Linked DNA regions of Variovorax paradoxus. The protein of the gene in region 1 purifies or fractionates together with the protein of each later gene. This does not show direct contact. Links are inferred from orthologs where the notes say so. Each region holds a gene or a part of one and is shown in the gene's direction. Other genes may lie near its edges. The genes, in order: QFZ47_RS16515 and QFZ47_RS12435.

Region 1 (6,261 bases):
GCTGGCCTGGATCGTCGACGTGCCCGCGCTCGAGCAGCAGCTGGCCGATGCGGTCCGCTTCCAGCCGCAGGTCGAGATCGTCTCCGAGCCCGTGCCCGCGCCGCTCACCGTGGTGTGCGAAGGCAAGGCCAGCGCCACGCGCGATGCGCTCGGTGTGAGCTACGCGGTCACACGCTATCCGCAGCATGCGATTGCGGCGCGGCTCGAAGCAGCGCAGCCGCACGACGGCGTGGCGCGCCAGTGGTTCAGCGACACGGGCGAGGTGCTGGCGCTGCTGCCGATGGACGGCGTGCAGGGCCATTCGCTGGCGCTGGTGTGGTCGGTCGACCAGCTGCGCGCGCCCGCCCTGCTGGCGCAAGGCGCGGAGGAATTCAATGTTGCGGTGAGCGAAGCCAGCCATGGCGCGCTCGGCGCTCTCAAGCTCACGAGCGAACGCGCCGCCTGGCCGCTCGCGCGCGCCATTGCCGACCGCTGGACCGGCACGATGCCGCAGGCACCGGGCGCTGCTTCGCAGTCTTGGGCACTGGCCGGCGACGCGGCCCACACGGTGCATCCGCTCGCGGGCCAAGGCCTCAATCTCGGCCTGGCCGATGCGGCCATGCTGGCCGACGTGATCAGGCAGCGCGAGTACTGGCGCAGCGTGGGCGATCCGCGCCTGCTGCGCCGCTACGAGCGCGCGCGCCGCGCCGACGTGCTGCAGATGAGCCTGGCCACCGACGGCCTGCAGCAGCTGTTCTCGCACAGCGCGGGGCCCCTGCCCGCGCTGCGCAACTGGGGCATGCGCGGCTTCGACCGCACGCGCCTCCTCAAGCACTGGATCGCCAACCGGGCGATGGGCTTGAAGGCATGAATCCATCGACCGGACTTCCAATGAAACTTGTACGCAACCTTCTTCTCGCCGCCTGCACGCTCGGTGCGGCCGCCACGGCCCTGGCCGGCGAAGCCGAAATCCGCAAGAACCTTCCGGCGCGCATTCCGCAGTTCCCGGCCATCGAGGAAGTCACGAAGTCGCCGCTGCCGGGCCTCTACGAAGTGCGCGTGAACGGCTTCCAGATCTACTACACCGACGAGCAGGGCAACTACCTGCTGCAGGGCAACCTCATCGACGTGAATGCGCGCAAGAACCTGACCGAGGAGCGCATCGAGAAGCTCAGCCAGGTCTCGTTCGACAAGCTGCCCGTGAAGGACGCCATCAAGATCGTGCGCGGCACCGGCAAGCGCAAGCTCGCGGTGTTCGAAGACCCGAACTGCGGCTACTGCAAGCGCTTCGAAAAGGACATGAAGACGGTCGACAACGTCACCGTCTACCTGTTCCTCTACCCGGTGCTCGGCCCCGATTCGGCCGTGAAGTCGCGCGACATCTGGTGCAGCAAGGACAAGGGCAAGGCCTGGGGCGACTGGATGGAAGCCAGCGTCAAGCCCACCGCCGCGGCCAGCAGCTGCGACGTAACGGCGCTGCAGCGCAATGTCGAGTTCGGCCGCAAGTACAACATCACCGGCACGCCCACGCTGATCTTCAGCGACGGCACCCGCGCGCCGGGCGCCATTCCCGCGGACCAGGTCGAGAAGCAACTCGCCGCCTCCATCAACTGATGGCCACGTCGACCGTTTCCCGGCGCGCGCGAGCGGCTGCGCCGGCCGCCGCGGTGCACTACCGCATCGAGTGCGCCGACCTGCATGCGCACCTGTTCGCCGTCACCCTGACCATCGAAGCACCCGCCGCGCAGCAGCGCGTGACGCTGCCGGTGTGGATTCCGGGCAGCTACCTGGTGCGCGAGTTCGCCAAGAACCTGCAGGGCCTGCGCGCCACCCAAGGACGCCGCAAGCCCGCGCTGACGCAGCTCGACAAGTGCAGCTGGCAGGCCGATTGCGTGCCGGGCCAACCGCTGGTGCTGCATTACCAGGTCTGCGCCTATGACAACTCGGTGCGCACCGCCTGGCTCGACGCCGATCGCGGCTTCTTCAACGGCACCAGCCTGTGCCTGCGGGTCGAGGGCCAGACCGACGCGCCGCATGCGCTGGAGATCGCCGCGCCCGCTTTGTCCGGCGATGCGCGCTGGTCGTGCGCCACGGCGCTCGTGCCCGCGAAGATCGACAAGCACGGCTTCGGCCGCTACCTGGCCGCCGGCTACGGCGAACTGGCCGACAGCCCGGTCGAGATGGGCGCTTTCTGGAGCGCCGAGTTCGAGGCCTGCGGGGTGCCGCACCGCTTTGTGATCGCGGGTGCCGCCGCCTCGTTCGATGGCGAGCGCCTGATCGCCGACACCCAGGCCATCTGCGAAGCCGAGATCCGCTTCTGGCACGGCGACAAGGCCGGCAAGCGAGGCGGGCCCAAGCTGCCGATCGACCGCTACGTGTTCATGCTCAACGCGGTGGACGACGGCTACGGCGGGCTCGAGCACCGGCACTCCACCGCGCTGATCTGCAACCGGCGCGACCTGCCGCAGCGCGGCGTGAAGAAGCAGCCCGAGGGCTACACCACGCTGATGGGCCTCATCAGCCACGAGTACTTCCACACCTGGAACGTGAAGCGCATGCGCCCGGCGGAATTCGCGCACTACGACTACAGCCGCGAAAACTACACGCACATGCTGTGGTTCTTCGAGGGCTTCACCAGCTACTTCGACGACCTGCTGCTGCGCCGCGCCGGACGCATCGACGATGCGGGCTACCTGCGCCTGCTCAACAAGACCGTGAACCAGGTGCTGCAGACGCCGGGCCGGCTCGTGCAGTCGGTGGCCGAGGCGAGCTTCGACGCCTGGGTCAAGTACTACCGGCAGGACGAGCAAACGCCCAACGGCACCGTCAGCTACTACACCAAGGGCGCGCTGGTGGCGCTGTGCTTCGACCTCACGCTGCGCCGCGAAGGCCAGGGCACGCTCGACGACGTGATGCGCCACCTGTGGACGCAGGGCGGCGGCGGCCCGATCAGCGAAGCCGACGTGGCCGCGGCGCTCGAGGCCGTGGGCGGCCGCTCCTATGCGGCCGAGATCGCGCAGTGGGTGCATTCGACCGACGAGCTGCCGCTGGCGGAGCTGCTGCGTGCGCATGGCGTGGCCGCGCTCGAAGACCCCTCGCAGCAGGCGCAGGCATTGGGCCTGCGCGTGGCCGAGGCCAACGGAAGCGTTCAGGTCAAGGTGGTGCTGCGCGGCGGCGCGGCCGAAAAGGCGGGCTTCTCGGCCCACGACGAATGGATCGGCGTCGAGCTGCCCGCGGTCGGCCGCAAGGGCCAGCAACGCCCCGCGCAGGCCTGGCGCATCGCCAAGCTCGACGACCTGGCGCTGTACCTCGGCGACGCCACGCGCTGCACCGCGCTGGTGGCGCGCGATCGCAAGCTGCGGAGGCTCCCGCTGGTGCTGCCGGTGGGTTCGACCACCTGGCGCCTGTTCCTGCACGACGCGACCAAGGTCGCAGACTGGCTCGCGCCGGGCGCCCGGCGCTGAGGACGGCCCGCTACCGTTCGGACCCGGTGGCAGTGGCAGCCGGCTGCTGCCGCACGAACTGGATCGGCTGCGGCTCGCCCACCAGCACGCAGGGCTTGCCGGTTCGCCGGCAATGGTCCTGCACGCGCCAGTAGGCGCCGTGGCTCACGCAGCCGGTCTGGCAGATGACCAGATCGGCGGCGCGCAGCCCGGCTTCGAGTGCCAGCTCGTCGGCATCGTCGCCGCCGTCGTGGTGCAAATAGCGGCCGCCGGCAATTTCCACCAGCTGGCGCGCGAGCGATGGCGCCTCTTGCTGCTCGCGGCCGACGCACAGCACGGCCTTTTCGCGCAGGTCGGCCGGCGCGTCGTGAGGCTGCGGCATCGGCATGGCGCGCTGCTGGCTCGCCGGTGCCAGCAGCGCATCGAGGCGCTTGGGCAGCGCACTGCCCGCGGCCGCGCGCGCCGCGAGTTCTTCGCGCACGATGGCCACGGCGGAATCGCGCGCCACCAGCGCGCCGCGCAGCCGCGCGACCTGCGCCTCGAGCCGCTCGATCCGGGCAGCCTGCTCGGCCATCATTTGCGAGCAGCGTTCCTGGACCCGGGCATAGGCCCGCAGCAACACGGCATGTTCTTGCATCGGGAACTCCATGGCGGGCATTCTAGATGAGAATAATTCTCAAATGCAGAACCTCGCGATCGCCCCGGCGCCGGTGGATGGCAAACCTTGCTCGGTATAGTGGGACGCGTTTTTTTCCTTCCCCTGGAGACACCATGAGCTACGAAAACATCGAAGTGCGGACCGAAGCAGGCAAGGTCGGCATCGTTACCCTCAACCGGCCCAAAGCGCTCAACGCGCTCAACGACGCGCTCATGACCGAACTGGGCACCGCGCTCAAGGCCTTCGATGCCGACGATGCCATCGGCTGCATCATCCTGACGGGCAGCGAACGCGCTTTTGCGGCCGGCGCCGACATTGCCGCGATGGCCAAGTACAGCTTCATCGACACCTACAAGGGCGACTACATCACGCGCAACTGGGAAACCATCCGCTCGATCCGCAAGCCCGTGATCGCGGCCGTGAGCGGCTTTGCGCTCGGCGGCGGCTGCGAACTGGCGATGATGTGCGACTTCATCATCGCGGCCGACAACGCCAAGTTCGGCCAGCCCGAAATCAAGATCGGCGTGATCCCCGGCGCCGGCGGCACGCAGCGCCTGCCGCGCGCGGTGGGCAAGAGCAAGGCGATGGACATGGCGCTCACCGCCCGCATGATGGACGCCGCCGAAGCCGAGCGCGCGGGCCTCGTGAGCCGCGTGGTGCCCTTCGAGAAACTGGCCGACGAAGCGCTCGGCGCTGCGCTCATCATCGCGGGCTACTCGCAGATCGCGGTGATGGCGGCCAAGGAGTCGGTCAACCGCGCCTTCGAGAGCGGCCTTTCCGACGGTGTGATGTTCGAGCGCCGGCTGTTCCATGCGCTGTTCGCCACGGCCGACCAGAAGGAAGGCATGGACGCCTTTCTTGCCAAGCGCCAGCCGGACTTCAAGAACGCCTGAGCGACAGCGCGCGCCTGGTTGAGCGCCGCGCCGGCGGCTGTTTGCTTGCTGCGCTACTGGCGCACGAGCAGCGCTCTCAGATCAGCCAGCGCCTGGGCTGGCGGCGTGCCGACCGAGGCACCGGCCGCCCTGCCCTGCGGCATCCAGCGCACCTGGTCGCCTGCGATTTCGAGCACCGCGAGCAAGGCGGCACCGCGGTAGAGCTCCAGCCGCGCCTCGACCGGCGCGGCCAGCTCGGCGCCGGGCGCCGTGGCCGAACGGGCCAGCGTGTTGACCAGCGCGGCCAGCCCCTCGGTATCGCCGCGCGCATGGCGCACGCCTTGTCCGGCGCGCATTGCATTCAACGACGTCCATTGGTCGAGCGCCGAGAACGTCGGCGCACCTTCAGCCGGACTTGCCGCAGCCTTGTCACCCATCACGGCCGCGCGCGGCGCGGGGGCCGAGCGCAACATGCCGGCGGCGGCCTCGGCATTGGGGCTGCGCTGCTGCGGCGCCGACAGGGCTAGAGAGGACGCAGAAACGCCGCCGCTGACGGCCTCGCGGGTAGCGGGCGGCGCTGCAGGAGCCATGGCCGGGGGAGGCGGCGCCGGTGCAATCGCCGCTGCTGGTGGCGCTGTTGCGGGGAGCGGTGGTGGCAAGGGCGATGGCTCCGGCGCGGCCTGGCTGATCTGGGACTGGGGCGCTGGCGCAGCAGCCTGCTTGCCGGAGGGCGGCGGCGCGGATCGGCGGGCTGCGCTCTCCCTCTTTCGCATTGATTCTTCGCTCGCCGAGTCTCTCGCCGCCTCGGCCTGCGGCTGCGCCGGTGCCGGCGCCGGTGCCGGTGCCGGAACCGCGGCCGCGGACGGCGCCGCCTCTGGAGCGGTTGCAGGTGCCGAGGCAACTCCCGCCTCTCCATCCAGCCGCGCATCGGGCACCGGTTCGCGGTGCCAGAGCACAGTCACGAAGGTGGCCAGCAGCACGGTCGCAAAGGCCGCGTTCCACGGCATGCGGGCATGCGATCCCCCACCGCCGCCGAACAGCCGGCGCCACCACGGCGCGGCCCCCTTGTCTTCGGCCGCCGCCGCGGGAACCGGTGCAAGGTTGTGCGCCATCTTCCTGATGGCGTCGCGTGTGCGCGGATCGGGCAGCGCGTCGCTGTCCGGCGCATGGTCCAGCGCGCGGCGCAGTGCGGGGTCGCGCAGCGTGGCGTCTTCGCTGCCACCTTCGAAGCCGGGGGTGCCGTTGCCGCTGCCGCTGCCGCTGTTCATGCGCGCTGCTCCAGCACCGACAGGTAGCGTTCCATGCAGCC
Region 2 (6,492 bases), 890 kb from region 1 along the record:
GTAGAAGAACCACACCAGCTGGATCAGGATCGGGATGTTGCGGAACAGCTCCATGTAGCCGCGCGTCGCGGTGCCCACGAGGCGGCTTTTCGACCGCGCACCGAGCGCGATCAGGAGGCCGATCGCCATGGCCGAGGGAAAGGCAATGGCCCACAGCCCGGCCGTGACGCCCACGCCCTTGAGCAGCACGGGCCAGTGCAGCAGCACGGCCGAGAAGTCCCAGGTGAAGTCCATCGTCAGTGTCCTGCAGCGCGGGTGGAAATGGCCAGGCGATGCTCGGCCATGCGCGCGAGCAGGCTCAGCGAGAACAGCGCCAGAAAGAAGATGGCCGCGACCACCGTGTACACCTCCAGCGGGCGGAAAGTGATCGAGTTGACCTGCATGGCCTGGTAGAGCAGGTCGGAGTAGGCCAGCGTGGAGGCCAGCGCGGTGGTCTTGATGAGTTCGAACGAACGCTCGATGAACGGCGGCAGCATGCGCGCGAGCGCCTGCGGCAGCACCACCCGGCGCAAGGCCTGGTGCGAGCGCATGCCGATGGCGCGCGCCGCTTCCCACTGCCCGCGCTCGATCGACACCAGGCCGCCGCGGAACACCTCGGCGAAGAACGCGCCCGACTGCGTCGACAGCGCGATGACCGCTGCCGCGTAAGGGTCGAGGCTCACGCCGATGAGCACCGGCAATGCGTAGAAGGCCCAGAAGAAGTGCACCAGCGGCGGCGTGTTGCGATAGAACTCGATGATCCACAGCGCGGGCCTGGCGAGCCACGCCCTGCCCGACAGCCGAAGGGCCGCGAGCACAACGCCGAACACCACGCCCAGCGCGATGGCGACGGCAGCGATCTTCATCGTGCCGACGAAGCCCGCGAGCAGCATGTCGCGGTGCGCCCAGACGCCGCTGAAGTCCCAGTCGTAGTTCATGTGCGCTCGCCCGGCCAGTTCGATCCGCTCGGGCTACTGGCCGAGCGTTTCCTTCATCACGCCGGGCACGGTGGCCGGGTCGATGCCCTTGGTCTTGAGGTACTGGCCGTACAGTGCCTGCGTCTGGCCCGAGGCGTAGAGCTTGCCGATCAAGCCGTCGAGCTGGTTGCGAAAGCCGGCGTCGGCCTCGCGGCGGATGCCTACGCTGGTCGGCAGCGCAACCACCGGCTGCGGCACCTGCACCTTGCCCTTGCGGATCTTCGAATACGCGATGACCAGCGCCGGGTGGTAGAAGCCGATCGCGTCGACGCGGCCCGACATGAAGGCCGCCACGGTTTCGTCGGTGTTGGTGAAGCGTTCGATCTTCGCCTTCGGCAGGCGCGTGGTCAGGTCGCGGTCGGTCGCCGTGCCGAGCGCCACGCCGATGCGCACTTCGGGCTTGTCGAGGTCGGCCCAGTTCTTTGCAACAAGGCCGTCCTTCGCGAGCACGCCCTGCGCATACCAGAGCAGAGGGCTGGCCGGAAAGTCGATCGCCTTCTTGCGCTCTTCCGTGGCGTCGAGCACGAACATGGCATCGATCTGCCCGGCCTGCAGCGCCGCCACGCTGTTGCCCCAGGTGGTCTCGACCGGCGTCATCTTCACGCCCATCTCCTTGGCGACCTGTTCGCCGAGCAGCACGCCGAGCCCGGTCCAGGTGCCCGAGGCAGGATCGCGGAAGTACCACGGGTCGCCGGGCGCGACGCCGATGCGCAGCTCGCCGCTCTGCTTGATCTTCTGCAGCGTGTTGGTCTGCGCGCCGGCGGCGAGGCTGCCGAGCGTCAGGGAGGCGGCGAGCGCAAGAGCGACGGTACGGCGCAGGCGCCGGAAGGGAGTTGTGGCGTTCATGGGATGGGCTTTCCGTGGACTGGAGTTGAAGGGAGCAGGCGGTGTGGCGGTGTTCAGGCGGCCGCGGGCAATGCGCCGTGGGCCTCGTTTGCGCTCGTGATATAGGCGCGGTAGAGCGCGTCGAGGCGCTGCGTGAGTGGGCCGAGCGGCACCAGCGCGCGGCCGTCGACCGATGACACAGGCGTGAGGCCGGCCAGCGTGCCGGTGACGAAGGCTTCGTCGGCCGCGTAGACCTCGGCCAGCGTGAAGTCGCCTTCGTGCACCGGGATACCCGCCTCGCGTGCGAGCCGCACCACGGTGGCGCGCGTGATGCCGTTGAAGCAGTAGCGCCCCGACGAGGTCCACAGCGCGCCGTGGCGCACCACGAAGAAGTTGGTGGAGTTGCAGCTCGAGACGAAGCCGTTCGGATCGAGCATCAGCGCCTCGTCCGCGCCGGCCTGGATGGCCTGGATCAGGGCCTGGATCAGGTTGAGACGGCTGTGCGAATTGAGCCGCAGGTCGAACACGTCCGGCCCACTGCAGCGCAAGGTCGAGGTGAAGAGCTTCAGTCCGTTGCGCTTGGCGTCCGGCGTGACCACCTTGTGCTCGGCCACGCAGACCACGGTGGCGCTGCCGATGATGAAGCGCGGGTCCTGGTTGGGCGTCTTCTTGACGCCGCGCGTGACCATGAGCCGCGCGTGCGCGCCGTCGCGCATGCCGTTGCGCAGGAAGGTGTCGACCACGACCTGCTTCGTCTGCGCCCGGGTCATGCCGAGGTCCAGCGAGATCGACTTCGCGCCCTCGTACATGCGGTCGATGTGGGCGTCGAAGGACACGATGCGGCCGTCGACCAGGCGCAGGCCTTCCCACACGCCGTCGCCGCACACGTAGCCGGCGTCGAACACCGACACCACCGCCTGGTGGCGCGGCACGAACTGCCCGTTCACGTAGACGAGCACTTCGTCGTTGCGTGCATCGGGGGCGTAGGCCTGGGAACTGGTCTTCGAAGGGGCGCTGTCGGCGGGCATGAATGAGAGTCCTGCTGTGATTCGCGTGGAAGTCAGAAATGGAAGGCGGTGAAGCGCTCGATGAAGCGCTGCGTGCGCTCCTGCTTCGGGTGCTTGAGCACCTCGTCGGGCGTGCCGCTTTCGTGCAGCAGTCCGTCGGCGAGGAACACCACCTTGTTGGCGAAGTGGTAGGCAAAGCCGAGCTCGTGCGTCACGAGCAGCATGGTCCGGCCCTCGTCCGCCAGCGCGCGGATGGTGCCGAGCACCTCGCCGACCAGTTCGGGGTCGAGCGAGGAGGTCGGCTCGTCGAACAGCAGCACCTCGGGTTCCATCGCCAGCGCCCGGGCGATGGCGACGCGCTGCTGCTGGCCGCCGGACAGGTGGCCCGGGTAGGCGGATGTCTTTTCCGCCAGGCCCACCTTGGCGATTTCGGCCATGGCGCGCTCGCTGGCCTGCGCCGCGGGCAGGCGCTTGACGGTCACCAGACCCTCCATGACGTTCTGCAGCACCGTCATGTGCGGGAACAGGTTGAACTGCTGGAACACCATGCCGACCTGCTTGCGCACCTCGCTGAGTTCGCTTTCGCCGTAGCGCAGGGTGTCGGAACCCGCCACGGGCCGGCCCACGGCGCGCCCCTTGAGGACCACCTGTCCGGCAGAGGGCGTTTCCATGAAATTGAGGCAGCGCAACAGCGTGCTCTTGCCCGAGCCGCTCGAACCGATGATGGCGATGCGGTCGCCGGGCAGCACGTCGAGGTCGATGCCGCGCAGCACATGGTGGCTGCCGTAGCGCTTGTGCAGGGCCTGGATGCGGAGAACGGGCGGGGCGGCTGTCATGGAATGGGATGTTATTGATTGTCGGACAATCGACAATCGGGAGTTGTACCATCTATGCAAAGTCCGTGCCACGTGTATCGCGGGGGCGCTCGTCAGCCGCGGCACGGCCGGTTCGCCCCTGCGGGAGAATCGCCCCCCATGAAAATCGAAAAAGACACAGTCGTCACCCTCAAGTACAAGGTCGCCGACGCCCAGGGCAAGCTCATCGAAGCCAGCCCCGAGCCGATGGCCTACCTGCATGGCGGCTACGAGAACACGCTGCCCAAGATCGAGGAAGCGCTCGATGGCAAGGAAAAAGGCTTCCAGGCCACGCTGAACCTCGCCCCTGAAGACGCCTTCGGCCTGCGCGACGAGTCGCTGGTGCGCAGCATCCCCAAGGCCGACTTTCCGCCGGGCGTGAAGGTGGGCGGGCAACTCGAGGGACGGCTCGACGATGGCACCGAACACCTCTTCACCGTGATGAAGATCAAGGGGCCGGTCGTGCTGCTCGACGGCAACCATCCATGGGCCGGCAAGGCCTTGAAGTTCAGCCTCCAGGTGACGGACGTGCGCGCGGCGCTGCCGGTGGAGATCGAGCATCGGCATGTGCATGGGGCGCACGGGCACCACCACTGAACGGTCGCGTTCTGCTGCTTAGTTTTTCTTCTTCTTCCAGAACCGCGGCGCCTTCCCGATCCTGCCCAGCGCCTTGCGGCACGCCTTCGCGCCGGCCGCATGGCGCGCGCTGAACCAGCCAACGGCAAACCATGCGCGCGCATCGCGACCGGTGGCGTCCCGGTAGAGCGCGAGCGCCACGGCTTCGTCGTTGAATTCGCCGAGTGCGTCCTGCGCGGGGCGCAGGCGCTTCAGGTAGCGCCCGGCGTCCCCCTCGGCAGCAAACAACGGCACCACGAATTCGGCAAGGTAGCGCAGCCGTTTGAGCCGCTTGCGGGTGCGGTGCTGGTCTTCGGGGGCCAGGGATTCGAAGCGCCGGCCGTCGCGCACGGTCTGCCGGTGCAGGCGCTGCAGCTGCTTGCGCAGGAGGCGGTGCGCATCGCCGGCGTTCAGCGGCGCTGATTCTGGCGCGGCTTCTCCCGCAATGTCGCCGGGTTTTGCTGGCGTCGCCGCGGTGAAACCGATCAGCGAAACCAGCGCCGACTGGAATGCCGGCGCACGCACGACTTCGCCGGGTGAAAGCGGCGCATCGGCCCCCGCTTCATCGCCGGCCAGCGGATCGAACTCCGGCGCGCCCGCATCGCGCAGTTGCGGCTGCGCCAGCTTCACGATCTGCTCGCGGTCGCGCAGCGCGCCGAGCGCGCGGAAAGCCTCGACCAGCGGCGGCTCCCACTGGGCCGCATCGAAACCTCCGCTGCCCGCATCGAGCGGCCCGAGTTCGCGCAGCGCTGTGCGCAGGCGCCGGATGCCGATGCGCAGCTGGTGGATCTGTTCTTCATCGGTGCTGCCCGCGGCGAGCTCGCTCGCGTTGGGCAGCATCTGGGCCAGGCACGATGCGACCACGGCCTGCTGGATGGCGCGGCCGTCGAGTCGGTCTTTCCTTTCGGCAAAGCGCGGCGCCGCGGCCCTGACGGCCGGCACCGTGTCCAGCTTCGCCAGCAGGCGCGCGCCGCGCTCGGCCTTGGACACGGTGCTGAACCACAGGCCGTGCTGCTGCGACCAGCGGCGCGCCAGCGTGACGAGGCCCTGCACCTCGCCGCGCTTGAGTTCGAGCTCCAGCTCGCACACCGGCGATTCACGCTCGTCCGGCGTGCCCGCATGGGCGATGACCTTGCCGACATCGAGCGCCAGCTCCACCACGGCCGCACCGACGCCCGTGGTGCGCACGTCGCGCGTGAGCCGCACGATGTCGGTGGACTGGCGTTCGACCAGCGGCGCGCCGCTCGCGGCCAGCACCTGCGCAAGCCGCTCGCCCACTGGCGTGCCCTGGTGGCGCTGCGGGTCGATGGCCGGGGCCGCGCTACCCGCCGCTGCGCCAAGGTCGACGTTGTGTTCCAGCCGGTGCAGTGCGTTGTCGCCGGTGGCCTTGACGGTCTGCACCCAGCGCCGCCCCTCCTTGCGCAGGCGCAGCACGATGCCCTGGGCGGCCAGCGCCTGGTCGGCGGTGTCGAAGTAGCGCGCCTGCAGGCGGGTGCGCACCACGCTGCCGCGCCGCAGGGCGGCCTCGACGGCTTTCAGCCGCTGCGCGGGAACATGAAACTTGAACTCGATTTCCATGGCGGCCATGATGCCCGGTCTTTTTCATCGCGCAGCCGGCGCTTCGCCTGCCGCTGCGGCATCAAGAAAGAAAGGCTCGCCATGGCCACGCCCCTCGACCCCACCACCCTCCTGGCCGCCGGAGCCGCACAGTCGGCCAAGGCACTGGCCGCCAAACAGGTGAGCGCGGTTGAATTGTGCGAAGCCGCCATCGCCCGCATCGTGGCGCTCGATGGCAGGCTCAACGCGGTGGTGGTGCGCGACTTCGATCGCGCGCGCCGCCAGGCCGCCGAAGCCGATGCGGCCTTCGCGCGCGGCGAGCGCCGGCCGCTGCTGGGCGTGCCGATGACGGTGAAGGAAGCCTTCAACGTCGCCGGCCTGCCGACCAGCTGGGGCCTGCCGCCGTTCCGCGATTTCGTGCCGCGGCAGGACGCCGTGGCCGTGGCGCGCCTCAAGGCGGCAGGCGCGGTGATTCTCGGCAAGACCAACGTGCCGTCGGCGCTGGCCGACTGGCAGTGCGCCAATCCGGTGTACGGCCGCACGGTGCACCCGCTCGACGCCAGGCGCACGCCGGGCGGCTCGTCGGGCGGCGGCGCGGTGGCGGTGGCCACCGGCATGGTGGCGCTGGAACTGGGCAGCGACCTGACGGGCTCGCTGCGCGTTCCCGCGAGCTTTTGC

What was found.
Region 2: the proteins of QFZ47_RS16515 (region 1) and QFZ47_RS12435 purify together in Escherichia coli (affinity purification with mass spectrometry, with the first as the bait; 2 studies listed by BioGRID). This does not show direct contact. The link is inferred for Variovorax paradoxus from one-to-one orthologs.

The regions. Positions count from the first base shown.
Region 1 is NZ_JAUSXL010000002.1:2,726,846-2,733,106, reverse strand. The notes cover bases 1-2,731. They hold QFZ47_RS16515 (DsbC family protein), read left to right. Parts: upstream 1-870; coding sequence 871-1,593; downstream 1,594-2,731. Other genes in these bases: QFZ47_RS16510 (M61 family metallopeptidase), read left to right, coding at 1,593-2,731; QFZ47_RS16520 (FAD-dependent monooxygenase), read left to right, coding at 1-850. Outside these bases: more of QFZ47_RS16510, read left to right, coding at 2,732-3,443; QFZ47_RS16505 (DUF2325 domain-containing protein), read right to left, coding at 3,454-4,059; QFZ47_RS16500 (enoyl-CoA hydratase), read left to right, coding at 4,194-4,973; QFZ47_RS16495 (hypothetical protein), read right to left, coding at 5,027-6,220; QFZ47_RS16490 (sigma-70 family RNA polymerase sigma factor), read right to left, coding at 6,217-6,261. UniProt on the Escherichia coli protein: Acts as a disulfide isomerase, interacting with incorrectly folded proteins to correct non-native disulfide bonds.
Region 2 is NZ_JAUSXL010000002.1:1,834,052-1,840,543, forward strand. Bases 2,539-5,500 are described here. They hold QFZ47_RS12435 (FKBP-type peptidyl-prolyl cis-trans isomerase), read left to right. Parts: upstream 2,539-3,762; coding sequence 3,763-4,239; downstream 4,240-5,500. Other genes in these bases: QFZ47_RS12425 (aminotransferase class IV), read right to left, coding at 2,539-2,809; QFZ47_RS12430 (amino acid ABC transporter ATP-binding protein), read right to left, coding at 2,842-3,624; QFZ47_RS12440 (CYTH and CHAD domain-containing protein), read right to left, coding at 4,258-5,500. In the rest of the region: QFZ47_RS12410 (amino acid ABC transporter permease), read right to left, coding at 1-234; QFZ47_RS12415 (amino acid ABC transporter permease), read right to left, coding at 237-917; QFZ47_RS12420 (transporter substrate-binding domain-containing protein), read right to left, coding at 951-1,802; more of QFZ47_RS12425, read right to left, coding at 1,856-2,538; more of QFZ47_RS12440, read right to left, coding at 5,501-5,844; QFZ47_RS12445 (amidase family protein), read left to right, coding at 5,917-6,492. UniProt on the Escherichia coli protein: Folding helper with both chaperone and peptidyl-prolyl cis-trans isomerase (PPIase) activities. Chaperone activity prevents aggregation of unfolded or partially folded proteins and promotes their correct folding.